Regions from separate parts of the Phycicoccus duodecadis genome, predicted to be linked through region 2. Evidence: predicted binding sites of a transcription regulator. Region 2 holds the regulator's gene; each other region holds the start of a gene.
What was found. Region 2 encodes HrcA, which represses chaperone genes, less so after heat shock. Its sites were predicted from a motif close to TTNGCACTCGNNNNNNNCGAGTGCNAA; they were not measured.

Region 1: groES (co-chaperone GroES) is a predicted target of HrcA. The motif match lies at 7,134-7,160, and genes of this name have one in related genera.
Region 3: ATL31_RS02235 (Hsp20/alpha crystallin family protein) is a predicted target of HrcA. The motif match lies at 2,650-2,676, and genes of this name have one in related genera.

What each region holds. Positions count from the first base shown of each region.
Region 1 covers NZ_PJNE01000001.1:2,382,787-2,392,535, forward strand. The annotation lists gene ATL31_RS11120 (P1 family peptidase) at 1-489, shown strand, start outside; gene ATL31_RS11125 (serine hydrolase) at 519-1,472, opposite strand; gene guaB (IMP dehydrogenase) at 1,516-3,126, opposite strand; gene ATL31_RS11135 (WhiB family transcriptional regulator) at 3,329-3,619, shown strand; gene ATL31_RS11140 (RNA-binding S4 domain-containing protein) at 3,870-4,097, shown strand; gene ATL31_RS11145 (aspartate/glutamate racemase family protein) at 4,130-4,828, opposite strand; gene groL (chaperonin GroEL) at 4,939-6,558, opposite strand; gene groES (co-chaperone GroES) at 6,694-6,987, opposite strand; gene ATL31_RS11160 (class I SAM-dependent methyltransferase) at 7,232-8,470, shown strand; gene ATL31_RS11165 (acyl-CoA dehydrogenase family protein) at 8,492-9,749, opposite strand, start outside.
Region 2 covers NZ_PJNE01000001.1:3,254,525-3,264,273, forward strand. The annotation lists gene ATL31_RS15070 (AMP-binding protein) at 1-124, shown strand, start outside; partial or broken gene ATL31_RS17005 (NUDIX hydrolase) at 82-507, opposite strand; partial or broken gene ATL31_RS15080 (amidohydrolase) at 530-2,046, shown strand; gene ATL31_RS15085 (tyrosine-protein phosphatase) at 2,033-2,827, opposite strand; gene hemW (radical SAM family heme chaperone HemW) at 2,826-4,097, shown strand; gene ATL31_RS17010 (DUF4870 domain-containing protein) at 4,141-4,740, opposite strand; gene ATL31_RS15100 (DUF3097 family protein) at 4,851-5,726, opposite strand; gene hrcA (heat-inducible transcriptional repressor HrcA) at 5,913-6,944, shown strand; gene dnaJ (molecular chaperone DnaJ) at 6,998-8,125, shown strand; gene ATL31_RS15115 (16S rRNA (uracil(1498)-N(3))-methyltransferase) at 8,135-8,878, shown strand; gene ATL31_RS15120 (Gmad2 immunoglobulin-like domain-containing protein) at 8,900-9,749, opposite strand, start outside.
Region 3 covers NZ_PJNE01000001.1:473,349-483,097, forward strand. The annotation lists gene ATL31_RS02220 (HNH endonuclease signature motif containing protein) at 1-545, shown strand, start outside; gene glnA (type I glutamate--ammonia ligase) at 760-2,184, shown strand; gene ATL31_RS02230 (MerR family transcriptional regulator) at 2,314-2,610, opposite strand; gene ATL31_RS02235 (Hsp20/alpha crystallin family protein) at 2,763-3,194, shown strand; gene ATL31_RS02240 (APC family permease) at 3,305-4,981, opposite strand; gene ATL31_RS02245 (universal stress protein) at 5,438-6,346, shown strand; gene ATL31_RS02250 (thioesterase family protein) at 6,382-7,152, opposite strand; gene ATL31_RS02255 (NAD-dependent epimerase/dehydratase family protein) at 7,214-8,197, shown strand; gene ATL31_RS02260 (class II aldolase/adducin family protein) at 8,248-8,925, shown strand; gene ATL31_RS02265 (hypothetical protein) at 8,946-9,722, opposite strand; gene ATL31_RS02270 (SatD family protein) at 9,719-9,749, opposite strand, start outside.

The DNA of each region.
Region 1 (9,749 bases), 870 kb from region 2:
GTGGTCAACGCCGCCGGGAGCGCCGTGGCCGCCGACGGCACCCTCCTCGGCGCCGCCGCCCTGGTCGAGGGCGAGCTCGCCGCCCTCCCCCACCCCGGCCCGGACGCCGCGGCCGCGCACTGGCGCGAGCGGGCCGCGGAGGTGGCCGCCCTGCGGGCCGGGCGCGCCACGACCCTGGCCGTCGTCGCCACCGACGCGACCCTCACCAAGGCCGGATGCCGCCGGCTGGCCACCGTCGCGCACGACGGCATGGCCCGGGCCCTGTCACCGGTGCACACCGAGTTCGACGGCGACACCGTGTTCGCCCTGGCCACCGGCGCGCGCCCGGAGCCGCAGCGGATCGACCTCTTCGAGCTGCACGACGCTGCGGCCCGCTGCGTCACCCGCGCCATCGCCCGGGCGGTGGCCGCCGGCACCTCGGTCGACCGCAGCGCCGACGGCGGCCTCACCATCCGATCCTGGCGCGACACCATGACCCGGGCCGGCTGACCGAGCTCGGCCCGGCGCCGGGCGGCCGTTCAGCCCAGGCGGCGGGCCAGCAGGTCGGCGATCCGGTCCATCTGGTGCACGTGGGCCGAGTCGCCGTCGGTCTGGCGGACGGCCGGCCCGACACCGACGGTGATGATGGCGACGGCGTAGCCGCCCACGATGCCCATCTGTCGGGTCTCGGTCTCCGAGGTCAGCCAGCCGCCCTTGAACGACGACGCCCCGATGGTGCCGAGCCCCCAGCGGTGGGCCGCGATGGGCTGCATCTGGGCCAGCAGGTACGCACTGGCCTCGGGGCTGACCACCCGGCCGGCCGCCAGCGCCGCCATGAACCGCACCTGCTCGCGCGGGGTCCAGGTCATCATCCCCTGCGAGCGGTCGGGCGCCGAGGTACGGGTGTCGCCGATGGAGCGCAGCACGGCGGTGATGGCCGCGCCCGGGCTGCCGGGGATGCGGTCCCGGACGGCGACCACCGCGTCACCGTCGCTGGCCGTGAGCGCGGCCCGGATCCAGCCGCGTTCGGTGCTCGGGATCCTCGACGGGTCACCCCCGACGACGGTGTCGAGGTAGGCCGCGACGACCAGCACCTTGGAGGTCGACCACGCCCGGGCGCTGGGCACCGAGCCCTCGGTCGTGACCGCCGACGGGTCCGACAGTGGCGCCCACACCATCGCGCTGCGGGTGTCGCCCACCAGCGTCGTCAGCCGACCGGCCGCCGGCGCCGCCGAGCCTCCCGGGGGCCCGCCCGCGGTCGGCGCCGTCGTCGTCGCGACAGTGGGCGAGGGCACCGCCACGACGAGGTCGTCGGTAGCGGTCGGCGCCGGGGTGGCGCGGGTGGGGGTCGGCGCGCGCGACGGCTCGGCCTCCGCGTCGTGGCTGGGGCTCACGCTCGGCCCCGTCGGCGCGGGTGCGGGGACGCTCCCACACCCGGCGAGGCCGAGCGCGAGCAGACCCGGGACGAGCCAGCGGGCGGGGAGGCGGCGCACGCGCAGACCATACGTCGGCTCACGGAGCGGCACGACCCGGGGCTCAGCCCTTCGAGGAGTAGTTCGGCGCCTCGACGATGCCGGTGATGTCGTGCGGGTGCGACTCGCGCAGCCCGGCGGTCGTGATGCGGATGAACCGGCCGCGGGCCTTGAGCTCGGGCACCGTGGGGGCCCCGACGTAGAACATCGACTGGTGCAGCCCGCCCACCAGCTGGTGCACGACGGCGCCGACGGGGCCGCGGTAGGCGACCTGGCCCTCGATGCCCTCGGGGACGATCTTGTCGTCGGAGGCGACGTCGGCCTGGAAGTACCGGTCCTTGCTGTAGGACTTCTTGCCGCGCGAGGACATCGCGCCGAGCGAGCCCATCCCGCGGTAGGCCTTGAACTGCTTGCCGTTGATGAAGACGAGCTCGCCGGGGCTCTCCTCGCAGCCGGCCAGCAGCGAGCCGATCATCACGGTGTCGGCCCCCGCCACGAGCGCCTTGGCGATGTCGCCGGAGTACTGCAGGCCGCCATCGCCGATGAGCGGGACGCCGGCGGGGCCGCACGCGAGCGACGCCTCGTAGATGGCGGTGACCTGCGGCACGCCGACGCCGGCCACGACCCGGGTGGTGCAGATCGAGCCCGGCCCGACCCCGACCTTGACGGCGTCGACCCCGGCGTCGACCAGGGCCTGGGCCCCGGCGCGGGTGGCGACGTTGCCGCCGATGACCTGCACGTGGCGCAGGGCGGGGTCACGCTTGACCCGCTGCACCATCTCGAGCAGCAGCCGGGCGTGGCCGTGGGCGGTGTCGACGACGAGCACGTCGACCCCGGCCTCGACCAGGGTGGCCGCGCGCTCCCAGGCCTCGCCGAAGTAGCCGACGGCCGCGCCGACCAGGAGGCGCCCGTCGGCATCCTTGCTGGCGTGCGGGAACTGCTCGGACTTCACGAAGTCCTTGACGGTGATGAGCCCGCGCAGCCGGCCCTCGTCGTCGATGATCGGGAGCCGCTCGCGCTTGTGCTTGCGCAGCAGCAGTGTCGCCTCGTCGTTGCCGATGCCGACCTTGCCGGTGATGAGCGGCATCGGGGTCATGACGTCGCGCACCAGGGTGTGGACCCACTCGGCCACGGGCGTGAAGCGCAGGTCGCGGTTGGTGACGATGCCGAGGAGGTGGTCGCCGGGGTCGACCACGGGCAGGCCCGAGACGCGGTAGCGCCCGCAGATCTCGTCGAGCTCCTCGAGGGTGGCGTCGGGGCCGATGGTCACCGGGTTGCTGATCATCCCGGTCTGGGTCCGCTTGACGAGGTCGACCTGGTAGGCCTGGTCCTGGATCGACAGGTTGCGGTGCAGGATGCCGAGGCCCCCGTGGCGGGCCATCGCGATGGCCATCCGCGCCTCGGTGACGGTGTCCATGGCCGCCGAGACCAGGGGCACCCGTAGCGAGATCTCGCGGGTGAGCCGCGCGGTGGTGTCGACCTCGCTCGGGATGACGTCGGTCTCACCCGGCTGCAGCAGCACGTCGTCGTAGGTGAGGCCCAGGGCGGCGAAGGGGCCGGTGGGCGCCGGCTGGGCCGAGGTGACCGGCACGCCGTGCGCGTCACCGCCCGGGCGGCCCGCGAGGGGTTCGGGACGATCGGTGGTGGCGCGGGTCTCGTCCAGTCCGAGGCTCATCCGACGATTCTACGACCCCGCGCGGGATGCCCCGTGCCCGTCCCGCGGCCGGGGCCCCACCTCGCACTTTGCGAACTCTTGACCTCGCCGCCGACCCTTGACCAAAGGCTTACCCGGCCCTTGCCCACCCTCTGCACATCCCGACCTACGGTGAGGACCGTCGCCACTCGGGGAAGTGGCCCGTCCGTTCGTGGAGGTACACATGGCCGAGATCACCCGGCTGCCGGGGCCCGTGGCCGACCTGTGGGACTGGCAGCTCGACGGCGCGTGCCGTCGGGTCGGTCCCGAGCCGTTCTTCCACCCCGAGGGCGAGCGAGGCAGCAAGCGCAGCCGTCGTGCGACGGCCGCCAAGGAGATCTGCCTCGCCTGCCCGGTCATCCAGGAGTGCCGCACCCACGCCCTCGCCGTGCGCGAGCCGTACGGCGTGTGGGGCGGCCTCACCGAGGACGAGCGCGAGTCGCACTACGCCCGGGAGCGGCACATCGCCTCCTGAGGCGAGCCGGCACCCGTCACAGACGCCCGACGAGGGTGGTCCCCTGCTCCGAGGGGACGAGAGTCAGGTCACCGCAGGTCGCGGCACGAGAGGGTCGCGGCCGGACGGGGACCGTGGGGGCGAGAGCCCACGGTCACCGGGAGACCGACCCTGGCCGCGGGGTGGTTCGTGGGGGCGAGAGCCCACGAACCGCCCCGCGGCCCTTTTCTCCGCCCGGGCCGGCCCGGAGCGTGCCCCTAGGCTGGGGAGCGTGACCGGCACCCCTGAGGACCTCCCCATCCGCGACGACGTCATCCGGCTCGGGCAACTGCTGAAGCACTCCGGGCTCGCCGACGACGGTGCCGCTGCGCGCGAGGTCATCGAGCGCGGGCTGGTCAGCGTCAACGGCGAGGTCGACACCCGGCGCGGGCGCCAGGTGCACGTGGGCGACGTGGTGGCGCTCGACGGCGGCGGCTCGGTGCGCGTCACCGCCGGCTGACCCTCCCCTCCCCCGGAGCGAGGGCCCGGGGCTCAGCCGGGCGTGGCGCAGAGCCAGTCGACGCCGGCCGCCACGTGCAGGGCCGTCGTGTCGACGAGGGGCACGGCGGCGTCCCCGTCGTGGACGAGGAGCCCGATCTCGGTGCAGCCGAGCACGACGGCCTCGACGCCCTCGCCCACCAGCCGGCCGACCACGCCCAGGTAGGCCTCGCGCGACGCCGGGCGGACCACGTCGTGGACCAGCTCGTCGTAGATGACGCGGTGCACCAGCTCGCGGTCCGCGGGGTCCGGCGTGACGACCTCGAGGCCCTGGGCCCTGAGCCGCTCGACGTAGAACGCCTGCTCCATCGTGAACCGGGTGGCCAGGAGCCCGACCCGCCGGTGGCCGCCCCGCAGCAGCGCCTCGGCGGTCGGGTCGGCGATGTGCAGCAGCGGGATGCCGGCCGCCTCCTCGACGGCGCCGGCCACCTTGTGCATGGTGTTCGTCGCGATCATCAGGGCCTCGGCGCCCCCGGCCGCCAGCCCCCGGGCCGCCGAGCCGAGCAGGGCGGCGGTGGCCTCCCAGTCACCGGCGTGCTGGGCCTGCGCGACGGGCGCGAAGTCGACCGAGTGCAGCAGCAGCCGGGCCGAGTGCAGGCCCCCGAGCCTGGCCGCGACCCCGGTGTTGAGACCGCGGTAGTACAGCTCCGTCGAGGTCCAGCTCATCCCGCCGAGCACACCGAGCAGCCGCATCCCCCCACGCTACGGCCCCCGGACGACGGACGCCGCCCGGCCCCACGAGGGGACCGGGCGGCGTCACGGTGCGTCGGCCGGGCGGGCCCGGCGACAGGGGACGAGCAGGCTCAGTGGCCGTGACCGTGGCCGTGGCCACCGCCGGCCGCCGGCTCCTCCTGCTCCTTCTTCTCGACGACCAGGGTGTCGGTCGTCAGGACCATCGAGGCGATCGAGGCCGCGTTGCGCAGCGCCGAGCGGGTGACCTTGACCGGGTCGATGACGCCGGCCTTGATGAGGTCCTCGTACTCGCCGGTGGCGGCGTTCAGGCCCATGCCGGCCGCGAGCTCGCTGACCTTGGCGACGGCCACGTAGCCCTGCATCCCGGCGTTCTCGGCGATCCAGCGCAGCGGCTCGGCGGCCGCCTTGCGGACGATGTTGGCACCCACGGCCTCGTCACCCTCGAGCGAGAGCCCGTCGAGCACGGCCACGGCCTGGATGAGGGCCGAGCCGCCACCGGCGACGATGCCCTCCTCGATGGCCGCACGCGTCGCCGAGATGGCGTCCTCGATGCGGTGCTTCTTCTCCTTGAGCTCGACCTCGGTGTGCGCGCCGACCTTGATGACGCACACGCCACCGGCGAGCTTCGCGAGACGCTCCTGGAGCTTCTCGCGGTCCCAGTCGGAGTCGGTGCGCTCGATCTCCTGCTTGATCTGCGCGACGCGACCGTCGACCTCGGCGGAGTCGCCGGCGCCGTCGATGATCGTCGTGTTGTCCTTGGTGACCACGACGCGACGGGCCTGGCCGAGGGTCTCGAGCCCGACCTGGTCGAGCTTGAGGCCGACCTCCTCGGCGACGACCTGGCCGCCGGTGAGGATCGCGATGTCGTGGAGCATGGCCTTGCGGCGGTCGCCGAAGCCGGGCGCCTTGACCGCGACCACGTTGAAGGTGCCGCGGATCTTGTTGACGACCAGCGTCGAGAGGGCCTCGCCGTCGATGTCCTCGGCGATGACCAGGAGCGGCTTGCCGGCCTGGACGACCTTCTCGAGGACCGGCAGGACGTCGGCGATGGCCGAGATCTTGCCCTGGTGGATGAGCACGTAGGCGTCCTCGACGACGGCCTCCATGCGCTCGGGGTCGGAGACGAAGTACGGGGAGATGTAGCCCTTGTCGAACTGCATGCCCTCGGTGAACTCGAGCTCGGTGGACGCGGTCGAGGACTCCTCGACGGTGATGACGCCGTCCTTGCCGACCTTGTCGAACGCGTCGGCGATGGTGGCGCCGATCTCCTGGTCCTGCGCGGAGAGCGAGGCGACCTGGGCGATCTCGTCCTTGGACTCGATCTCGCGAGCGGTCTCGAGCAGGCGCTCGGACACGGCCTCGACGGCCTTGTCCATCCCGCGCTTGAGGCCCGACGGGGCGGCCCCGGCGGCGACGTTGCGCAGGCCCTCCTTGACCATGGCCTGCGCCAGGACGGTGGCGGTGGTGGTGCCGTCACCGGCGACGTCGTTGGTCTTGGTGGCGACCTCCTTGGCGAGCTGCGCGCCGAGGTTCTCGAACGGGTCGTCGAGCTCGACCTCGCGGGCGATCGTGACGCCGTCGTTGGTGATGGTGGGGGCGCCCCACTTCTTGTCGAGGACGACGTTGCGACCGCGCGGGCCGAGCGTCACCTTGACGGCGTTCGCGAGCGCGTCGACGCCGCGCTCGAGCGACTTGCGGGCGGAGTCGTTGAACTCCAGTTCCTTGGCCATTGCTGTCCTTCGTGCTGGGGGTGCGGCGGGCGGCGCGTGTGCGGCCGGCCCGCGGCGGGTGGCTGGGTCGTGGGTGCCGGACGCGTCCCGGTGGCACGGGGCCACCGGGACGCGGTCACGGCGTCAGCGGGATGCTCAGCCGACGACGGCGAGCACGTCGCGGGCGGAGAGGATGAGGTACTCCTCGCCGCCGTGCTTGATCTCGGTGCCGCCGTACTTGCTGTAGATGACACGGTCGCCGACGTTGACGTCGAGCGGCACGCGGTTGCCCTTGTCGTCGATGCGACCGGGACCGACCGCGAGGACCTCGCCCTCCTGGGGCTTCTCCTTCGCGGTGTCCGGAATGACGAGCCCGGACGCGGTGGTCTGCTCGGCCTCGAGGCTCTTGATGACGATGCGGTCCTCGAGCGGCTTGATGGAAACCGACACGGTGTGCTCCTCCCCTTGCTGGGATGAGTCGAAGTGGACGGGGACTGCGCTCCGGGCCGCTCTCGCCGTCGCGGGGGTCGATCGTGATCCGGGGGCGCTGGCACTCACCGGGGGCGAGTGCCAATGAGCCAAATCTAGGTCCGCGATTAGCACTCGGTCAACTCGAGTGCCAGCAGCCCCCCGTTCCCGCCCGCTCCGGGGGATGCCGCACCCAGCGAGCACGCGGATGGCAGGATGACCAGCCGTGGACGTCGGGACGGTGCGAGCGCTGGGGACACCCGACGGTCAGGCCCTCCTGCGCTCCCTCCCCCCCTACGACGAGACCTCGGTCATCGGCCTCCAGGACCGGCTGCGCCGCGACGGGCATCCGCCCGATCTCGTGGCCGCCGCCCTGACCCAGCAACGGCTGCGCGCCCGGGCGGTGGCCAAGTTCGGCGAGTTCGCCTCGGACATGCTCTACACGCCCGACGGCCTCGAACAGGCCTCGCGCCTGGAGGTGGCCGCCACCCACGCCGGCCGCTTCTACAACGCCAGCCTCGCGACGGTGCACGACCTCGGCTGCGGCATCGGCAGCGACGCCGTGGCCATGTCGGCCCTCGGGGTGACCGTCCGCGGCGTCGACATCGACCCCGTCACCGCGGCCGTCGCCGACTCCAACCTGCGGCCGTGGCCCGACTCGCGGGCCCGCGAGGGGATGGCCGAGGAGTTCGAGGCGCCGCGCGACCCGCTGCGCTCACGCGTGGGCGTGTGGCTCGACCCGGCCCGCCGCGTGCCCGGGCACACCGGCCGGCACGGGCGCATCAAGCGGGTCTTCCGCCTCGACGAGATCCGCCCCACCTGGGAGTTCGTCCTCCAGGTGGCCACCGCGGTGCCGGCCACCGGCGCGAAGCTGTCGCCGTCGATGCCGCACGACGCCGTCCCGCTCGGGGCCGAGGCGCAGTGGACCTCGTTCGGCGGTGAGGTGCTCGAGTGCGCCGTGTGGTGGGGGCCGCTGGCCTACACCCCGGGCCGCACCGCGCGCATCCTGATGCCGCACGCCTCCCCGGTCGAGGTCGACGAGCGGATGTGCGAGCCCGACCCGCCGGTGGTCGAGAGCCCCACCTCGATCGGCGCGTGGCTGTACGAACCCGACCGCGCGGTCACCCAGGCGGGGCTGCTCGGCGCGGTCACGGCCGCGACCCTGGGCAGCGAGGTCGAGCGCGGTCTCGGCTACGTGCTCTCGGACGCCGAGGTCGACGTGCCGTTCGCGCGCCGTTACGCCGTCCTCGAGTCGATGCCGTTCACGGTCAGGACGCTGCGCGCCTGGCTCGCGCAGCACGGCGTCACCGGGCTGACCATCAAGAAGCGCGGCGTCCGGCTCGACGACGACGAGCTGCGCCGCGAGCTGCGCATCGGGCGCAAGGCCGGCGACGGCGCGCAGGCCACCGTCATCCTGACCCGCGTCGCGGGCCGGCAGACCGTGCTGGTCGTCGAGCCCGCCTGACCCCGCGGACCGCGCCGGGCCTCAGCCGACCAGGTCGCGGGCGCCGAGGACCCCCGGTGGGATGCCGAAGGCCTCGACCAGCGGGGCGGCCACCGGGCGCAGCCGGCGCAGCAGCGTCGACACCTCGCGGGTGATGGCCTTCGACCGCGGCGCCGAGAGCCGACCGTGCTCGAGGAACCAGCCGCGGTCGGCCTCGATGGTGGCGAGGGCGTGCAGGTCGCAGAGCGCCGCGAGGGTGTCACGGGTGGGCCCCTCGGGCTGCGCGCGGACCCGGGCCACGAAGGCCTCGAGCACCAGCCGTTCCACGTGCGAGCGGGCCGCGGCGATGACGTGGTCCTGCACGGCGCTGAAGACCGTCCCGGGCGCGGTGCCGGCGGCCACGCCGGCCTTGAGGCGGCGCGCCACCCCGGCCAGCTGGTGCTCCTCGCGGTAGCGCAGCATCGCCAGCTGGTAGTCGGGGTCGAGCAGGCCGGCCTCCTGGTCCCAGCCGTCGCGGCCGCCGGGCAGGACGTCGCGGATGCGCTCGAGCAGCTGGTGGGCGGCGGTGCGCTCGATGACGGTCTCGACGGCCAGGCCGGTGACGAAGCGCACCATCCCGAACTGGTCGAGGTCCTCGAACTCCGAGGAGTAGTCGGTGAGGAGGCCCTTGGCCACGAGCTGGAGCAGCACGTGGTTGTCGCCCTCGAAGGTGGTGAAGACGTCGGTGTCGGCCTTGAGGGCCGAGAACCGGTTGGCCGCCAGGTAGCCGGCCCCGCCGCACGCCTCGCGGCACTCCTGGATGGTGGTGGTGGCGTGCCACGTGAGCAGCGCCTTGGTGCCGGCGGCGCGCGACTCCAGGGCCCGGCGGGCGCGCTCGTCGGCGTCGGGGGTGCCGGCCGAGAACACCTGGTGCAGCTGCCCGGCCACCTCCTCCTGCGCGCAGGAGAGCGCGTAGGTGCGGGCGAGGAGGGGCAGCAGGCGGCGCTGGTGCATCCCGTAGTCGAGCAGGAGGTCCTCCACGCCCGGGGTGGTCGCCTCGAACTGGCGGCGGCGCAGGGCGTAGCGGACGGCGATCTCGAGGGCGACCTTGGACGCGCCGAGGGCCGCACCCCCCACGCTGACGCGGCCCTGGACCAGGGTGCCGAGCATCGTGAAGAAGCGGCGGTCGGGGTTCTCGATGCTCGAGCGGTAGGTGCCGTCGTCGTCGATGGTGGCGAACCGGTCGAGCAGGTTGCCCCGGGGGACCCGCACCTCGTCGAACCAGATGCGCCCGTTGTCGACGCCCTCGAGCCCGAGCTTG
Region 2 (9,749 bases):
TCGCTCCACGAGGTCGAGCAGCGCGAGCACGTCGGCGGGCCAGATCTCGTCGGTGGTCCCGGCGAGCTCGGCCCGGGTCCACCAGCGCGTCTCGGCGATGCAGAGCCGCTCCTCCTCGGTGTAGCCCGAGCTGTCGACCTCGAACGGCGGTAGGCGCACCGCGAAGAACACCTCGGTCTGGTCGACGACCTTGTCGCTGTAGCCGTGCACCACCTGGCGCTCCAGCAGCGGCCCGCGCACGGCGGCGCGGTCGACGAGCTGCCCGGTCTCCTCGGCCAGCTCGCGCACCACGGCGTCGAGGTCGTCCTCGCCCGGGTCGACCCCGCCGCCGGGGGTGTCCCACCAGTGCGCGACCGGGTCCAGGCCCAGGTCGGAGTCGAGGAAGAGCAGCAGGCGGTCGTCCTCGTCGAGCACCAGGACCCGGACGGCGCGGCGGGCGAACCGCTGTCGGTCCTCGGGCGCCGGGACGACGAAGCCTGGCTGCCCGGGCAGGGGAGGGGTGGCCATGCCCACACGCTAGCCTCGCGAGATGCGCGAGACCCTGTGGCTCGGCCCGGCCTGGTGCCCCGAGCAGGGCCGGCTCGGCGCCGTGCTGGCGGTGGACGGCCGCATCGCCGCCGTGGGGGATGCCGCGGCCGCACGCGCCGGTGAGCCCGGGGTCGAGGTCGTCGACGTCGGCGACGGGGTCCTGCTGCCGGGCTTCGGCGACGGCCACGCCCATCCGCTGTTCGGGGGGCTCGAGGCCGAGGGGCCGGCGGTGAGCGGGCTCACGAGCGTCGAGGCCGTGGTGGCCGAGGTCGCGCGCTGGGCGGCCGAGCACCCCGAGGCGGCGTGGGTGCAGGCGGCGTCCTACGACTCGACCCTGGCCCCCGACGGGCTCTTCGACGCCCACTGGCTCGACGCCGCCGTGCCCGACCGGCCGGTGATGCTGCGGGCCGGCGACTACCACACGGCGTGGGTCAACAGCCGGGCCCTCACGCTGGCCGGCATCGACGCGACCACGCCCGAGCCCGAGCTCGGCGAGATCCCGCGCCGGCCCGACGGCACACCGCTGGGCACGCTGCGCGAGTGGGGGGCCGTCGACCTGGTGGCCGCCGTCGCGCCGGGGCACCCGCTCGACGTACGGGTGGGCGCGCTGGCGCGCGCCACCCGGCACCTGGCCGGGCTCGGCGTCACGTGGGTGCAGGACGCCTGGGTCGAGGCCGGCGACGTCGAGACCTACCTCGCGGCGTCGGCGCGGGGCGCCCTGCACTGCGCGGTCAACCTGGCGCTCTACGCCGACCCGCGGCGCGGCCTCGACCAGGTCGGGGCGCTGGTGCGGCTGCGCGAGCGGGTCCGGGCCCACGGCGACCCGCTGCTCACGGCCGAGACCGTCAAGCTCTTCGCCGATGGGGTCGTCGAGGGCGGCACCGCGGCGCTGCTCGAGCCCTACGTAGGGCCCGGCTGTACCCACACCGGGATGCTGGTCTGGGCGCCCGACGAGCTCGCCGCCGTCGTGACGGCGCTCGACGCCGAGGGCTTCCAGGCCCACGTGCACACCATCGGCGACCGGGCGGTGCGGGTGGCCCTGGACGCCCTCGAGCACGCGGCGCGGGCCAACGGGCCGCGGGACCGGCGCCCGGTGCTGGCCCACCTCCAGCTCGTCGCCGAGGAGGACCGGCCGCGACTGGCCGCGCTGGGGGTCGTCGCCAACGCCGAGCCGCTCTGGGCGCAGCTCGACGCCGTGATGGAGGACCTCACCGTGCCGCGCCTCGGTGCCGAGCGGGTCGCGGCGCAGTACCCCTGGGCCACCCTCACCGCGCTGGGCACGGCCCTGTCGTTCGGGTCCGACTGGCCGGTGAGCTCGGCCGACCCCCTGGAGGGCATCGCCGTCGCGTGCTCGCGCCAGACCGGCGGGCCGGCACCCTGCGGGTCGGCGACGACGCCGACCTGGTGCACCTCGACCGCGACCCCTTCGCCGTGGCCGACCCCCGCGACCTCGACGCCGTGCGCGTCAGCGCCACCTGGCTGCGCGGCGTGCGGGTGGGGGCCGTCAGGGGCGGGTGAGCCGGGCCCGCAGGCCCTCGACCTCGTCCTCGCTCCAGCCCTGGTCGCGCAGCCAGCCCGGAGCCCCGCCCCAGCCGTCGGCGACGGCGTCGAGGATGGCCTCCATGGTCTCGGCCCGGGGGGTCTGGTCGGCCACGGCCTGCTTGGCCAGCCACGGGCCGTGCGAGTCGGTACCGGCGATGCGGGCGATGATCGCCTCGATGCGCTCGGCCGAGAGGGCGTAGTCCTCGACGATCGCCTCGCGGGGCACGCCGGCCACGTCGAGGGCCATCGCCACCACGGTCCCGGTGCGGTCCTTGCCGGCCGCGCAGTGCACGACGGCGGCGCCGCGCGCCTGCGCGACCACGCGGAGGGCCGCCGACACCGAGTCGGGGCGCTGGTCGAGGTAGCCCAGGTAGTGCCGTGCCCAGAAGGTCGCGTCGCGCGCCTCCTGTTCCTCGCGCGCCGGCAGGGCCAGGGCCCGGGCGGCGATCTCGTCGGCCGACTCCGGTGCGCGTGGGGGCAGCAGCGAGTGGTGGTGGTGGGTCAGCGCGTCGACGCGGCGCAGCGGGCCCTCGCCCTCGAGGTGCAGCTCGGTCTCGGTGCGCAGGTCGATGATGTCGGTGACCCCGAGCTCCTCGACGACGCGGGTGACGTCGGCGTCGGTGAGGTCCTGCAGGTTGTCCGAGCGGATGAGGCGCCGGGGCACCACGGTGCCGCCCCCGCGGGTGGGCAGGCCCCCCAGGTCGCGCATGTTGACGAGGCCGTCGAGGTCGATCCAGCGTTCCGTCACGGGCTCCATGGTAGGAGCCGGGCGCGGGACGTCCGGCGGCGGGCGTGACAATGGGACGGTGCCCCGACTCCCCGACGGCGACCCCGCGCCGCTGAGCGGCGAGCTGCCGCCCGACGCCCTCGCCCGGCTCGGCGACGGCGCCTTCGGCATCTACCTGCACGTGCCCTTCTGCGCCGTGCGCTGCGGCTACTGCGACTTCAACACCTACACCCTCCCCGAGCTCGGCCCCGGCGCGTCGACCGACGACTTCGCCGACACCGCCCTGCGCGAGGTCGACCTCGCCCGTCGGGTGCTGGGCGACGCCGCCCCGGTCGTCGACACCGTCTTCGTGGGGGGCGGCACCCCCACCCTGCTGGCCGCCGCCGACCTGGTCCGCCTGCTCGACGGCGTGCGCGAGCGGTTCGGCCTCGCGCCCGGCGCCGAGGTGACCACCGAGGCCAACCCCGACTCGGTCGCGCCCGCCTCGCTCGAGACCCTGGCCGCCGGCGGCTTCACCCGGGTGAGCATCGGGATGCAGTCGGCCGTGCCCCACGTGCTGGCCACCCTCGACCGCACCCACGACCCGGCGCGGGTCGGCGCCGCCGTCGCCGCCGCCCGCGCCGCCGGGCTCGCGACCAGCCTCGACCTCATCTACGGGACGCCGGGGGAGTCCCTCGACGACTGGCGCACCAGCCTCGAGGCGGCCCTCGCGCACGAGCCCGACCACGTGTCGGCCTACGCGCTGGTGGTCGAGGAGGGCACCCGGATGGCGGTGCAGGTGCGGCGCGGCGAGCTGCCGATGCCCGACGGGGACGACGAGGCCGAGAAGTACGAGCTGGCCGACACGCTGCTGGCCGCGGCCGGCTACGGCTGGTACGAGGTCAGCAACTGGGCCCGCACCCCCGCCGACCGCTGCCGCCACAACGAGGGCTACTGGCGGGGCGGCGACTGGTGGGGCGTCGGGCCCGGCGCGCACGGCCACGTCGGCGGCGTCCGCTGGTGGAACGTCAAGCATCCGCGCGCCTACGCCGCGCGGCTGGCCGCGGGGGAGTCGCCGGCCGCGGGCCGCGAGGTCCTGACCGCCGAGCAGCGCCTCGACGAGGACGTGCTGCTCGGGGTGCGCCTGCGGGAAGGGCTCGACCTGGCCCGGCTCGAGGACGCGGGGCGCCTGGCCGTGGCGGGGCTGGTGGCCGACGGCCTGCTCGACGGTGCGGCCGCCGTGCGGGACCGCCGCGCCGTGCTGACCCGGCGGGGCCGGCTGCTCGCCGACACCGTCGTGCGCCGGCTGCTCGGCCTCTGAGGGTCGGCAGCCGGCGCACGGGGCGGTGCGGAGAAGCGCTCGGTCAGCGCACGAACGTCGGGACCAGCGGCGGGTTCCACCACTCGCCGTTGTTCGCCTTGACCGCACCGAGCACGTGCAGGATGAGCGCGCCGACGAAGACCACGATCAGGATCGGGATGCCGATGAGGGCGCCGATGATCGTGATCGTGAGGATCCAGCCGATGACCGAGCCGATGAAGGCCGCGATCTGCACGTTGAGCGAGTTCGCCGCGTGGGCCCGCACGAAGGGGCCGCGGTCCTTGTACATCACGTAGATGACGAGGCTGCCGACGAACCCGAGGAAACCGGCCGAGGCGACCATCGCGACGGCGCCGATGACGTGGCTGAGCATCCCCCAGGTCTTCTCCTCCTGCGGGGAGAGCGGGGCGGCCGCGGGCGGGCCGTAGGCCGGCGGCGTGGCCGGCGGCGGGGGCGGGAGCTGGCCGCTCGGGTACGGCGGCGGGGGAGGGGTGGCGTCGGTGGGCGCCGCGAAGGGCGGCGGCGGGGGTGTGTCCGTGGTCTTGCCGAGCTCCACCCGGTCGGATACGGGCGGGGGCGGCGGGGTCACGACCTCGGTGGGCTCGCCCTGGGGGCGGTCGTCGTGCGGCGTGGTGTCGCTCATGTGTTCCTCCTGGAAGGGGTCTGGACCCATCACACACCCGACGCGCACCGTCCGGTGGCGGTTCCGGGGGCGCGTCGGGGTCGGGCTCGGGGTCGGGTCAGGGCCGACCCCTACTCAGGGGCGGTCACGAAGTCGATGAGCTCCTCGACCCGACCCAGCAGCTCGGGCTCGAGGTCGGCGTAGGAGTCGACCGAGGCCAGGATGCGCTGCCACGCCCTCGCGACGTCGGCCTGGGTGCGGTGCGGCCAGCCCAGGTGGGCGCAGATCCCGTGCTTCCACGAGGTGCCGCGCGGGATGACCGGCCAGGCGTCCATCCCGAGCCGCTGCGGCTTCACCGACTGCCACACGTCGACGTAGGGATGCCCGACGACCAGGACGTGGTCGGCGTACGGCCGTACCCGGCGGGCCTCGTCGACGACCCGCGACTCCTTGGTGCCCGGTACGAGGTGGTCGACGAGCACGCCCATCCGGCGGCCGGGCTCCGGCGCGACCTCGCGGATGACGGCGGCCAGGTCGTCGACGCCGTCGAGCATCTCGACCACCACCCCCTCGACCCGCAGGTCGTCGCCCCAGACCTTCTCGACCAGCTCGGCGTCGTGCCTGCCCTCGACGTACAGGCGCGACCCACGAGCCACCCGGGCCCGGGCCCCGGCGACGGCCACGGAGCCGCTGGCGGTGCGGGCCGACGCGGCCCGGGCGATGGCCAGCCGCGCCTCGGCGGCGACCCGCGGTGGCACCAGCCTGACGGGCGCGCCGTCGACCAGGAAGCCCGGCCCGAGGGGGAAGCCCTTGAGCCGGCCGCGCCGGTCCTCGAGGTGCACCACGTGCACCCCGCCGGCCTTCTCGACGCGCACCACGGCCCCGACCCAGCCCGTCTCGACGTCCTCGACGACCGTGCCGGGCTCGGCCGCGAGCTCGACCGAGCGCCCGCGCGGGGGCCGCTTCCAGTCGCCCGAGAGCACGTCGGAGCCGTACCTGTCCACCACGGCGGCGACGCTAGTGCGTGACGGGGTCGGCGCCGGGGAGCGGCACGCGCTCCTCGACGGCTTTCGCGTTGTCGGGGGTGGAGTCGTAGGATTGGCACTCGGGCCACGAGAGTGCCAACGCGAGTGCCGCCGCGCACCCGAGGCCCCGCCAGCCCCGACGGACCCGACCGGGAGGAGTACCCACCGATGACCGAGGACCGCCGGCTCCGGGTGCTCCGGGCCATCGTGCAGGACTACGTCGAGACCTCCGAGCCCGTGGGCTCCAAGTCGCTCCTCGAGCGCCACCACCTCGGCGTCTCGGCCGCCACCGTGCGCAACGACATGGCCGCCCTGGAGGAGGAGGGGCTCATCGCCGCACCGCACACCAGCGCCGGCCGCATCCCCACCGACGCCGGCTACCGCGTCTTCGTCGACCGGCTCAGCCAGATCAAGCCGATGACCCCCGCCGAGCAGCGCGCCATCGGCCACTTCCTCGAGGGCGCGGTCGACCTCGACGACGTCGTCGACCGCACGGTGCGGCTGCTGGCCTCGCTGACCCGGCAGGTCGCGGTCGTGCAGTACCCGTCGCTGTCGCGCTCGTCGGTGCGCCACGTCGAGCTCGTCCCGATCGGGGGGCCGCGCCTGCTGGTCGTGCTCATCACCACCACCGGGCGGGTCGAGCAGCGCGTGGTCGACGCCGGCTGCGACCTCCTCGACGAGGCCGGCGAGGCCACCCTGGCCGCGCTGCGCACCGAGCTCAACGCCGCCACCGCCGGCCGCACCCTGGCCGACGCGTCCACCGAGCTGGCCGCCGTGCCCGACCGGGTCGACCCCAGCCGCCGCGAGATCGTCCGGGCCGTGGCCGCCGCGCTCGAGGAGTCGCTCGACGAGGAGCGCGAGGAGCGCGTGGTGCTGGCCGGCACCGCCAACCTCGTGAAGTCCGGCGGCGACTTCACCGCCAGCATCGCGCCGGTCCTCGAGGCCCTCGAGGAGCACGTGGTCCTGCTGAAGCTGCTCGGCACGGTCGCCGAGCAGGGCGGCACCCTGGCCGTGCGCATCGGCGCCGAGAACCCCTACGCCGGGCTGCGCTCGACCTCGATGGTCACCACCGGCTACGGCGCCGGCAGCGACCTCGTCGCCGGCCTGGGCGTCGTCGGCCCCACCCGGATGGACTACGCGGGGGCCATGGCCTCCGTGCGGGCCGTCGCCACCTACGTCTCCCGGATCCTCGCGGACTGACCGCGAGCGACCCCCCGCCCACCGACCCACCCCTGCCGGAGGACCCACCACCCGTGAACGACTACTACGCCGACCTCGGGGTCGCCCGTGACGCGAGCCCCGAGGACATCAAGCGCGCCTACCGCAAGGCCGCCCGGCGCCTGCACCCCGACGTCAACCCGGGCGCCGAGGCCGAGGAGCAGTTCAAGAAGGTCTCCCAGGCCTACGACGTCCTCTCGGACGCCGAGAAGCGCCGCGCCTACGACCTGGGCGCCGACCCCTACGCCGGGGCGGCTGCGGGCTTCGGCCAGGGCTTCTCGTTCAGCGACATCATGGACGCCTTCTTCGGCGGCCAGGGCGGCCCCGGGGGGCCCGGCCCGCGGTCGCGCCAGACCCGCGGCCAGGACGCCCTGGTGCGCCTCGACATCGACCTCGCCGACGCCGCCTTCGGGGCCGAGAAGCAGCTCACCATCGACACCGCGGTGGCCTGCGGCACCTGCCACGGCGAGGGGATGCAGCCCGGCACCTCGACCCGCACCTGCGACGTGTGCGAGGGCCGCGGTGAGATCCGCCAGGTGCAGCGCAGCTTCCTCGGCAACGTCATGACCAGCCGGCCCTGCATGACCTGCCAGGGCTTCGGCCAGGTCATCACCGACCCCTGCTACGAGTGCTCGGGCGACGGCCGGGTCCGCACCCGCCGCACCCTGACCCTCAAGGTCCCGGCGGGCGTCGACACCGGCACCCGCATCCAGCTGGCCGGTGAGGGCGAGGTCGGCCAGGGCGCCGGCCCGGCGGGGGACCTCTACGTCGAGGTGTCGGTCCGCAAGCACCCCACCTTCCAGCGCCGCGGCGACGACCTGCACGCGACCATCGAGGTGCCGATGACCGCGGCCGCGCTGGGCGCGAACCTCGCCATGGAGACCCTCGACGGCAGCCGGGACCTCGACATCGCGCGCGGCACCCAGTCGGGCGACACCATCACCCTGCGCGGCCTGGGCGTCACCCACCTGCGCGGCGGCGGGCGCGGCGACGTCATCGTGCACACCATGGTGCAGACGCCCACCAGGGTCGACGCCGAGCAGGAGGAGCTGCTGCGGCGGCTCGCGGCCCTGCGCGGCGAGGAGCGCCCGGAGGGCCGGCTCGCCAACCCCGGCGACGGCTCGCTGTTCGGCAAGCTGCGCGACGCCTTCAAGGCCCGCTGAGGCCCGGCCGTGACGCTGCCCGTCCACCTCGTGCCCGCGGCCGTGCTCGCCGGGCGGCACGCCGGTGACACGGTGCGCCTCGACGGCCCCGAGGGCCGGCACGCCGTCGCGGTGCGGCGCACCCGGGTGGGGGAGCGGCTGGTCCTCGCCGACGGCGCCGGCCGGGCGGTCGAGGGCGAGGTGGTGGCCGTCGGCCGTGACGAGCTCGACCTGCGGGTGGATGCCGTGCGCGACGAGCCCGAGCCCAGCCCGCGGTTCGTGCTGGTGCAGGCCCTCGCGAAGGGTGGGCGCGACGACCAGGCGGTCGAGGCGGCCACCGAGTGCGGGGTCGACGAGGTCGTGCCCTGGCAGGCCTCGCGCAGCATCGTCCAGTGGCGCGGCGAGCGGGGCGAGAAGGCCCGGCGCGGGTGGGACGCCGTGCTGGTCGCCGCCACCAAGCAGTCGCGCCGCGCCCGGCGGCCGGTGCTGGCCGCCACCGCGTCGACCGCCGACCTGGTCGAGCGGGTGCGGGATGCCGCCGCGGCGTACGTGCTGCACGAGGACGCCAGCGAGCCGTTGGCCGGCGTCGCGCTGCCCGCCACGGGCGACGTGGTCCTCGTGGTCGGGCCCGAGGGCGGCATCGCGCCCGAGGAGGTGGCCGCGCTCGAGGCGGCCGGGGCACGCGCCGTGCGGCTGGGGGCTACCGTGCTGCGGGCGTCGAGCGCGGGGCCGGCCGCGCTGGCGGTCCTCAGCGGGATGGGCCGCTGGCGCTGAGTCGGCGCGCCGGGGGCGCGGTCAGCGCACGGTGAAGGACACGACGTCGGAGGCCGAGGCGGAGCCGTCCTTCGGGCTGAGGGCGACCACCCGGACGGAGTACGACCCGGCCGCGAGCCGCCCGAGGTCCACCGAGTAGGTGCCGCGGGCGGGGGCCCCCGCCGACGCCGTGACCGGGATGGGTCGCGGCAGCGGGAAGGCCTGCGAGTGGTTCGGCACCACCGTCACCGACAGGGACGCCTCGAAGACCGAGGCCTCACCACGGACGACGACCGGGCGGCCCGCCGGTACGACGGCCCCGGCGGTCGGGCTGGTGATCCACACGTCGGCGAGGACCGTCCACCACTGGTCGGCCGGGGGACGGGTGACCACCCGCAGCACCTGCCCGCCTGCACGTACCGTGACCGGGAGGTTGCCGCGGCCGAGCACCGCCTGGGCGGTCCACCCCACCTGGTCGAGGGCGAGGGAGTCGACGGCGCTCGAGACGGGTTGCGCGGGGCCGCTCAGGTCGACGGTGACGCCGCTCGCGGTCACCCGCACCCGCGAGACGTCGACGCCCTCCCACGGCGGGGTGTCGACGAGCGGGACCGGGGCGTCGAGCGCGGCGTCGACGGCGACGCGGACGCGCTGGTCCGCTGCCGTGGCGGCGGTCGCGACCCAGGCGCGGCGCAGGCCGAAGCGCCCGTCGGGGACGTCGACGACCTCGGAGCCGACCACGTAGACGGGAACGGGGCCGCCCGCAGCGACGACGGACGGGGCCGGGGAGGTGCTCGGCGTGGCGGTCGGGATCGACGTGGTGCTGGCCGACGGTGCGGGCGACGACAGGGGCGATGCCGACGGCAGCGGCATCGCGGGGGTGGCCGCCCGCTCG
Region 3 (9,749 bases), 2.8 Mb from region 2:
CCACCGACACCTACCGGCCCGGCAAAGCCCTGGCCGCCCTGGTCCGCGCCCGCGACGGGCACTGCCGGTTCCCCGGCTGCCACGTCGCCGCCCGCTTCTGCGACCTCGACCACGTCACCCCCTGGCCCACCGGCCCGACATCAGCAGCCAACCTGGTCTGCCTCTGCCGCCGACACCACCGCATCAAACAACGCCCCGGCTGGCAGGCGGTTCTCCACCCCGACGCCACCCTCACCTGGACCGACCCCACCGGCCGGAACCGCACCACCCACCCCGTCGACCACCTCCACCGCGCCGTCCTACCCGACCGGGGAAGCGACCCCGCCCCCATCACCTACAACCCCCGCCTCGTCACCCCCGACGCACCCCACAGCACCCTCGAGTACCACCTCGAACACAACCCGGGCCCACCACCAGCAAGACCCCGCATCCGCTGCCGCATCGACCACCACCACCCGACAGCCGCTCGCGCCCACCTCGCCTACACCTCGGCCCATCCGCCCAGGCGACGAGCGCTGCCACCACCGGACGACCCGCCGTTCTGACGAAGCACCAGCACCTTCCTGAGAGACCGAGCCGGATCGCATCTCAGCGCGGTCCACGACTCGGGCGTCCCGTCCCACCCATTGATACGGTGGGCTGCGTTACCTCGGCGAAACATCCGGGTGACGGCGGGGAAACCGCCACGCCCTACTGTCGTCGACAACGCCATCAGGGCTGGCTCCCACGCCCCTGCACCGAACCAGGAGGTTCAACACTGTGTTCAGCTCCGCTGACGAGGTCCTCGCTTTCATCAAGTCCGAGGACGTGAAGTTCGTCGACATCCGCTTCTGCGACCTTCCCGGCGTCATGCAGCACTTCAACGTGCCCGCGCAGACGGTCGACCAGGACTTCTTCCTCAACGGCCAGATGTTCGACGGGTCCTCGATCCGCGGCTTCCAGGCCATCCACGAGTCCGACATGAAGCTCATCCCGGACCCGACGACGGCCTACCTCGACCCGTTCCGGGTCGAGAAGACGCTGATCATGAACTTCAGCATCGTCGACCCGTTCACCGGCGAGGCCTACAGCCGCGACCCCCGCAACATCGCGGCCAAGGCCGAGGCCTACCTGAAGTCCACGGGCATCGCCGACACCGCCTTCTTCGGTGCCGAGGCCGAGTTCTACGTCTTCGACGACGTGCGCTTCGAGACCAAGGCCAACGCCAGCTACTACTACATCGACTCCGTCGAGGCCGCCTGGAACACCGGGCGCGCGGAGGACGGCGGCAACCGCGGCTACAAGACCCGCTTCAAGGGTGGCTACTTCCCCGTCCCGCCGGTCGACCACTTCGCCGACACCCGCGACAAGATCTGCCTCAACCTCGCCGACGTCGGCCTCGTCGTCGAGCGCAGCCACCACGAGGTCGGCACCGCGGGTCAGCAGGAGATCAACTACCGCTTCAACACCCTGCTCCTCTCGGGCGACGACATGATGAAGTTCAAGTACGTCGTCAAGAACACCGTCTGGAACGAGGGCAAGACCGCCACGTTCATGCCGAAGCCCATCTTCGGCGACAACGGCTCGGGGATGCACACGCACCAGTCGCTCTGGAAGGACGGCGAGCCGCTCTTCTACGACGAGCGCGGCTACGGCGGCCTTTCGGACATCGCGCGCTGGTACATCGGCGGCCTGCTCAAGCACGCCCCCGCGCTGCTGGCGTTCACGAACCCGACGATCAACAGCTACCACCGGCTGGTCCCGGGCTACGAGGCGCCGGTCAACCTGGTGTACTCGGCCCGTAACCGCTCGGCCTGCGTGCGCATCCCGATCACGGGTGACAACCCCAAGGCCAAGCGCATCGAGTTCCGCGTGCCCGACCCGAGCTCGAACCCCTACCTGTGCTTCGCGGCGCAGCTGATGGCCGGCCTCGACGGCATCAAGAACCGCATCGAGCCCCCGGAGCCGGTCGACAAGGACCTCTACGAGCTGCCGCCCGAGGAGCACGAGGCCATCGAGCAGGTCCCCGGCTCGCTCCCGGCCGTGCTCGACGCGCTCGAGGCCGACCACGAGTTCCTGCTCCAGGGTGACGTGTTCACCTCGGACCTCATCGAGACGTGGATCGACTACAAGCGGGTCCACGAGGTCGACCCGATCCGCTTCCGGCCCCACCCGCACGAGTTCGAGATGTACTTCGACATCTGATCGAACCCGCAGGTCGGAGGCACGGTCAGCCTCAGTAGTCCCTGACGAGTCCTCACGGGCCCTCACCGATGCGTCGGCAGCCCGTGAGGACTCGTCGCTGTGCGGCCACGGCGTGGTCGCCGGCCGGTCTCACCTCGAGCCGGGCCGAGGGCCCTGCGTACCGCGCAGCCGAGCGTTCTCGGCCTCCAGGTGCAGGACCATGCCGATGCCGGCCAGGTTGAGACCGGCCGCGAGCAGGTCCCCGATCCGTCGAAGGCGGTCGAGGTCGTTCGCGCTGTAGCGGCGGGTGCCCCCGTCGGTGCGCTGCGGCTCGAGCAGACCGCGGGCCTCGTACAGGCGCAGGTTCTGCACCCCCATGCCGACCAGGCCGGCCGCCACCGAGATCCCGTACACCCCGCGGTCGTCGTCGGGAGCGGGCACTGTCATGGCGGTGGGTCCTTCCCCGAAAAAAATCCGTTCTGGGCTCTTGCACGATTATGCCGTCAGTGCTACAAGAAATCTATGGCGTGTGCAACAGATCCGTCCGGATCCCGACCACCGCCGGCCAGTACACCCACACCACATCGGAGGTGAACACGATGTTGATCCGCACCGACCCGTTCCGTGAGCTGGACCGCCTCACCCACCAGCTCCTCACCCCGCAGGGCACCCTGGCCCGGCCCGCGGCGATGCCGATGGACGCCTGGCACGAGGGTGACACCTTCTACGTCGAGCTCGACCTCCCCGGCGTCAGCCAGGACTCGATCGACATCGACGTGGAACGCAACGTGGTCACCGTCAGGGCCGAACGCCCGAGCCGGGCCAGCGACGCGCAGCTGCTGGTCGCGGAACGTCCGCGCGGAATGTTCAGCCGCCAGCTCGTCCTGGGCGAGAACCTCGACACCGAGCGCGTCGAGGCCAGCTACGACGGGGGCGTCCTGACGCTGCAGATCCCGGTCGCGGAGCACGCGAAACCGCGCAAGATCGAGATCAGCAGCAAGAACGAGGGTCGTCGCGCCATCAGCGCGTGACCCCGGTGGCGGGGTCCCCGCCACGGCCCCCGAGCGGCCGTACCGGCCATGCCGGCGCCGCCCACCGGGTCGTGCACCTGCTCGGCCCGGTGGACGGCCGGGGGTCAGTGCTACGCACCCAGCTCGGCGTCCTCGAGGGCCGCTTCCTGCTTGGACTCCTCGATGTTCTCCCGGACGACCTCGGCCGGCAGGGCCACCCGGTCGGCGATGAGGTAGACGACCACCGACAGCGCGCCGAGGAGCAGCGCCGACCACTCGAAGTTCAGCAGCCCGAGGTTCCCGGCGCCCGCGGACTTCTCCGGGAAGTTCCCCAGGTAGGAGATCAGCGCCAGGCCGCCCAGCCAGGGGAACAGCCACGCGAAGCCGTTCCAGAAGTGCAGCGGCCCCTGACGGACCCCGCCGAAGAGCTTGAACAGGCCCAGGAGGACGAACCCGAGCAGCACCGCGACGTAGAGCTTCCATCCGGTCAGCCACCCCGACCAGTACACGATCAGGTTCGAGGCCCAGAACGCCAGGAGCGGGAGGACGTGACCGCCGGGCAGCCGGAAGGGACGCGGGTGGTCCGGGACGCGCTTGCGCAGGGCGGTGAGCACCAGCGGCCCGGACGCGAAGGACAGGACCGTGGCCGAGGTGATGAACCCGACCAGCTGCTGCCAGCTCGGGAACGGCAGGAACACGATGAGGCCCACCACGAACGTCACGACCAGGCTGAACAGCGGGACGCCCCGCTCCGTGGTCCTCGCCAGGCGCTGAGGGGCGTTCCCGTTGCGGGCCATCGCGTAGGACAGCCGCGAGGTGAGCGTCGTGTAGATCAGCCCGGTGTCCCCGGGCGAGATGATCGCGTCGATGTAGAGCAGTACCGCCAGCCAGCCCAGCCCGAGGGCGGTGGCCAGGGCCGCCAGCGGCCCGAAGTCGTTCTCGAAGCTCAGGTTGGCCCACGCGTCGGCGCCGGAGAGCAGGCTCGGCTCCAGCGCGCCGATGAAGGCGACCTGCAGCGCGATGTAGATGACCGCCGTGACCAGGACCGAGCCGATGACGGCGATGGGGACGTTCCTGCGGGGGTTGTCGGTCTCACCGGCCAGCTCGACACCCTGACGGAAGCCGAGGTAGGAGAACACGATCCCGGAGGTGGCGATCGCGCTGAAGACACCGTGCCAGCCCGACGGCTTGAACCCGTGGCTGGTGAAGTTCTCGCCGTGGAACGCGGTGGCGAAGAACGCCACGATGACGAGCACGATGATCCCGAGCTTCCACCACACCAGGGTGTTGTTGATCCGCGCGAACCAGCGGATGCCGAAGTAGTTGATCACCACGAACACGGCCATCAGCAGCACGGCGACCGCGTAGCCGAGCCCGGTCAGGGTGTGCACCGTCTGGCCACCGGCCTGCGCCTCGACGGTGAAGGGGGCGTACTTGGTGCCGTACTGCAGCGCTGCGAGCACCTCGATGGGCGCGGTCGTGCTCGCCCCCACCCAGGTGATCCAGCCGGTGGTGTAGCTGGCGAACGAGCCGAAGGCCAGGTGGGGGAAGCGGATCACCCCGCCGGACACCGGGAACATCACCCCCAGCTCGGCGTACACGAGCGCGATGGCCAGGACCATCACCCCACCCAGGGCCCATGAGATGACCGCGGCCGGGCCGGCCTCCTGCGAGGCGTTGAGCGCCCCGAACAGCCAGCCCGACCCGATGATCGAACCGATGCTCGCGAAGAGCAGACCGACGATCCCTACATGCCGCTTGAGCTGCGGTTGTTCCGTCTCGACCGCGGTCGAGGTGTCCGTCGCCATGGCAGATCCCTTTCTCTGGAGGCCGAAGGCTCAGAAAGCGGTACCGCAGGACGTGGCGATCCCCCGATGTACCACCTGCCATCTTGCGCGCCCCACGGCGCTGGTGGTGGTTCCGCGGCAGGGAAACTCGAGCTCGGACCAGGCCGACCCCGCGAGTACGAGCCTCCGGCAGCGACTTCCGCGGCCAGACCACGACGAACACGGCGCCCGGGCCGTGCCCGCTGCCGGCCCGGGCTGCCGGCCCGGGCTCTGCCCTCCCCCGCCCCTCAGAGCCGGTCGACGCCCCACGCGGCCGCGGGCACCAGCCACCCGCCGACGACCAGCAGCGCGAAGCCGGCGGCCACGGCTGCGGCGATCACGCCCCGCCACACCCAGGCCCGGACCCGCGAGGGACCTTCGGCACTGTTCCGGACCGACGACCCCGAGCACCCTGGACACCACCCCAAGGAGGCCGCCGTGCACCATGTCACCCCGGTCGGGTCGGTCGTCGTCGCCGTCGACGTCGACGCACCCGTCGAACCGGTCCTCGCGGCGGCCGCTGCCCTCGCCGCCTCCACCCGCCGTCCGCTGCACGTCGTCAACGCCACCGGCGTCGGCATCGTCCCGTGGACTGCGCCGATGCTCCAGCGCCAGGAGGCCAAGCTCCGGGAGCTGCGCGACCGCCTGGCGACGCTGGGTGAGATGTCGGTGACCTCCTGCACCGCCCTGGAGAGTCCGGCGGCGGCGATCGTGCGGGCCAGTGCCGACGCCGAGCTCGTCGTCATCGGGTCGGGCCGGCTGGGCCGGCTGGCGGGCGAGGTGCTCGGCGCGACCACCCATCAGGTCGCCATGCACTCCCGGTGCCCGGTGCTCGTCGTCCCGGACGGCCTGGACCTGCCCGAGCACGGGCCGGTGGTCGTCGGCGTCGACACCGGCGAGCACAGCCGGCCGGCGATCGGCCTGGCCTTCGCGGAGGCGTCGCGCCGCTCGGCTCCCCTCGTCGCGGTCCACGCGTGGTGGCTGGAGCACCCGGGAGCCTTCGACGACGCGAGCCGCTGGGCGGGAGGCGAGCATCCCGCGTACGACGCCGAGGAGCTCTCGGTGTCCGAGATGATGGCGGGCTGGGCGGAGAAGTACCCGGACGTCGTGGTCCGCACCGAGATCCTCCGAGGCGAGCCGGTGCCGGTGATCCGCGAGGTCGCCCGCTCCGCGCAGCTGCTGGTGGTCGGCTCCCGGGGCAGCGGGGGCTTCGTCGGCCTCCTCCTCGGCGGGGTCAGCAGCCGTCTGCTGCACGGCAGCCCGTGCCCGGTGCTCGTGGTCCCGTCCGCAGCCCGGCCGGCACTGGAGCCGGCGCAGCCCACCTCGCGGGTCTCCACCCCCGCGTGACGTGCGGGCCACGCCGGCCACGCCGGCCAGGAAGGTCAGCGGGGGCGGACGGTCAGGGTCTGGGCGAGCGCGCCGAGCGGGCCGCTCTCGTCGTGGAGCCGGCTGCTGGTGAGGCCGATCCCGTTGGCGTCGAACGTCACCGTCGCATCCACGCCCAGCCATCCCTCGGCCGGCAGCCTCAGCAGGTGGGCCGTCAGGTCGATGTTCGGGTAGTGCACGTCGCGCGGGTCGGCGCGCACGGTCATCCCGTTGGCGATGTCGAGCAGCCCGGCCGTGCGCGCCAGCGTGCTCACCGGCTCGTCGGCCAGGAGGGGCACATCGGTGCGCACCCAGAACCAGCCGCGACCGGGCTCCTCGAGATGGCGCCGTAGCTCGACCGACCCGATGAACCCGCCGGGCCAGGTGGCACTCGGCGTCCACGGCTCGAGCTCGTCGGGGCCGGGGATGGACGGCAGCGCGGTGCCGGCCACCGCAGCGGTGTCACGCTGCGCCATCAGCCAGGCCCGTAGGAGGACGACGGGACGCCCCGCATGGGCCAGGGTCGCCTCCACCAGCTCGATGGTCCGCCCGGGGCGCACCACCCGCACCCCGACCTCGACCTCGGCCACCGGCACCGTCCCGAGGATGTCGTAGCAGAGCCGGGCCACCGCCATGCCGTCCTCGCGCCGGGCGTCTCTGTGCTGCTCGACCAGGTGCGCCATCAGGCCCAGGGCCGGCGAGATGTGCTGCTCGTCCTCGCGCCAGGCGCCGCTGGTGCGCTCGGTGGCCCGGAACCGGGTCGCGCCCAGCCGCTCGAAGTACGCCACGGTGTCATCCTCCCTGGTGCCGATGTCCGACGCCGACCCTACGACGGGCCAGGATGAGGGCATGAGCGACTCCCCCACCGGCCCCGTCCCGTCGTCCACCTCGTCGTCCGTCCCGTCGTCCACCTCGTCGTCCGCCCCGTCGTCCGCCCCGTCGTCCAGCGCGGCGGCCGCCGCCCTGCCCCGCCGCGTCGCCGTCACCGGCGCCCACGGCAAGCTCGGCCGCGCCGTCGTGACGCACCTGCGCGGCATCGGCCTCGACGTCCTGGCCATCGACCGCGACCCGGCCGGCGACCCCCGCGACGTCCGCGGCGAGTTCGTCGTCGCCGACCTCACCGACTACGGCCAGGTGGTCGAGGCCTTCGGGGGCGGGGTCGACGAGCACGCGGCCGTCGACGCGGTGGTGCACCTGGCCGCCATCCCGGCCCCCGGGATGACGACGAACGCCGCCACCTTCGCCAACAACTCGGCCGCGACCTACAACGTGTTCGCCGCTGTCCGCGCCCTCGGCATCACCACGCTGGTGTGGGCCTCGAGCGAGACCGTGCTGGGCCTGCCGTTCGACACCCCGCCGCCCTACGCGCCCGTCGACGAGGAGTACGCGCCGCGGCCGGAGTCGACGTACTCGCTGAACAAGGCCCTCGAGGAGGAGATGGCCGGGCACTTCTGCCGCTGGCAGCCCGAGCTGGTGGCGGTCGGCCTGCGCTTCTCGAACGTCATGGACGTCGAGGACTACGCGCAGTTCCCGTCCTTCGACGCCGACCCGCAGCTGCGGCGCTGGAACCTGTGGGGCTACATCGACGCGCGCGACGGCGCCCAGGCCGTCGAGAAGGCCCTGGCCTACGACGTGCCCGGGGCGGAGGTGTTCGTCATCGCCAACGCCGACACCGTGATGAGCCGTTCGAGCGCGAGCCTGATGGCCGAGGTCTACCCCGACGTGCCGGTGACCAGGGAGCTCGGTGAGCACGAGACGCTCCTCGGCATCGACAAGGCCCGGCAGGTCCTCGGGTACGAGCCCCAGCACTCCTGGCGCGACCACGTCGGCTGAGCGCGCCGCCCACGGGCCTCGGGCCGGACGCCGTGCGGCATGATCGCCCCGTGAGCGCGAACCCGTCGTCCGAGAGCACCTCCGAGGCCGCCGCGGGGGCCGGCCCCGGGCTCGCCGAGATCCTCGACCAGCTCGTCGACGCGGGCCGGCAGGTGGTGGCCCGTGGGCTGGTGCAGGCCAGCGGTGGCAACCTCTCGGCCCGGGTGCCCGGCACCGACCGGTTCGTCGTCACCGCCACCGGCACCTGGCTCGACCGCCTCACCCCGGACGACTTCGCCGAGCTCACCCCGGGCGGCGACCGGGTGGGTGGGGCGGCACGCCCGTCGGTGGAGTGGAAGCTGCACCAGCGCACCTACGCCGTGCGCCAGGACGTGCGGGCCATCGTGCACCTGCACCCGCAGCACGTCCTCCTGGTCGACATGCTCGGTGCGCCGATCCGGTTCACCACCCTGGACCACCAGTACTACCTGGGCAGTGCCGGGCGGGTGCCGTTCATGCCCTCGGGCAGCGACGAGCTCGCCCGGGCCGCCGCCGAGGCCGCCCGCGACCACGACGCCGTGGTGCTGGCCCACCACGGCTGCTCGGCCCTCGGCGACACCGTGACGATGGCCCTGCGCCGGGCGTTGAACCTCGAGGAGGCGGCCGCGATGACCTACCGGCTGCTGCAGGCGGGCGACCGCGCCACCGACTTCCCGGCGGAGTGGAAGGGCCGCATCATCGACGTCTGACCCGGCGACCCGGGTCGGGCTCAGCGGGCGAGGAAGAGGCTGCCCAGCGCGATGAGCCAGGAGACGAACGAGCCGACCAGGAAGTACTCGGTGACCTCGTCGATGCCTGCACCGTCGACGCTCTCACGGTCGCTGCGCTTGCTCTGCAGCTCGGGGAAGCGGATCAGGCCCTTGGCCGCGATGACCAGGGCCGCGGCCGTGAGCTGGCCGGCCAGCCCGAGGCCGAGGATGACGACCCGCTCCATGGGGCCGAGGAGGCGGCCGCCGCGCAGCTGGAGCGCCGGCTCGGGCATGGCCATGGCCGAGGTACGCGCCCGCCCCAGCGGACGCAGGGCCCCGATGCTGACCAGCACCAGCCGGACGACGACGTTGCCGGTGGCGAGGTTGGCCACCAGGAGCCCGAGGACGAGCAGGACCTGCGCGACCGTGACGCCGGCCCGCGCGCTGGGGAGCTCGGCCCAGCGCAGCCAGCGCCCCAGCCCGCCGCCCGGTGGCGAGGCCCACCCGGACAGTGCCACCAGCCAGACCGCCCCGCCGGCCAGGGCCCCGAGCGAGCGGGCGTGCCCGCGGCCGTGCGCCAGCGCGGCGTCGGACCAGCGCAGCCACAACAGCAGCGACAGCACGGCGCCGACGAGGGCCACGGCGTCGCCGACCCCGAACAGCCCGGCACCGGCACCGACCAGCACGACCACCACGCCCCCGGCCCAGGGCGCCCACCGCGACACCGCCGGGCGCCGGGCGGCGCGGACCAGGTCGGCCAGCCCGACGCCGAGCAGCCACACCCCCAGCCAGCTCACGCGAGGCCCCGGAGCAGCTCGTGGGCG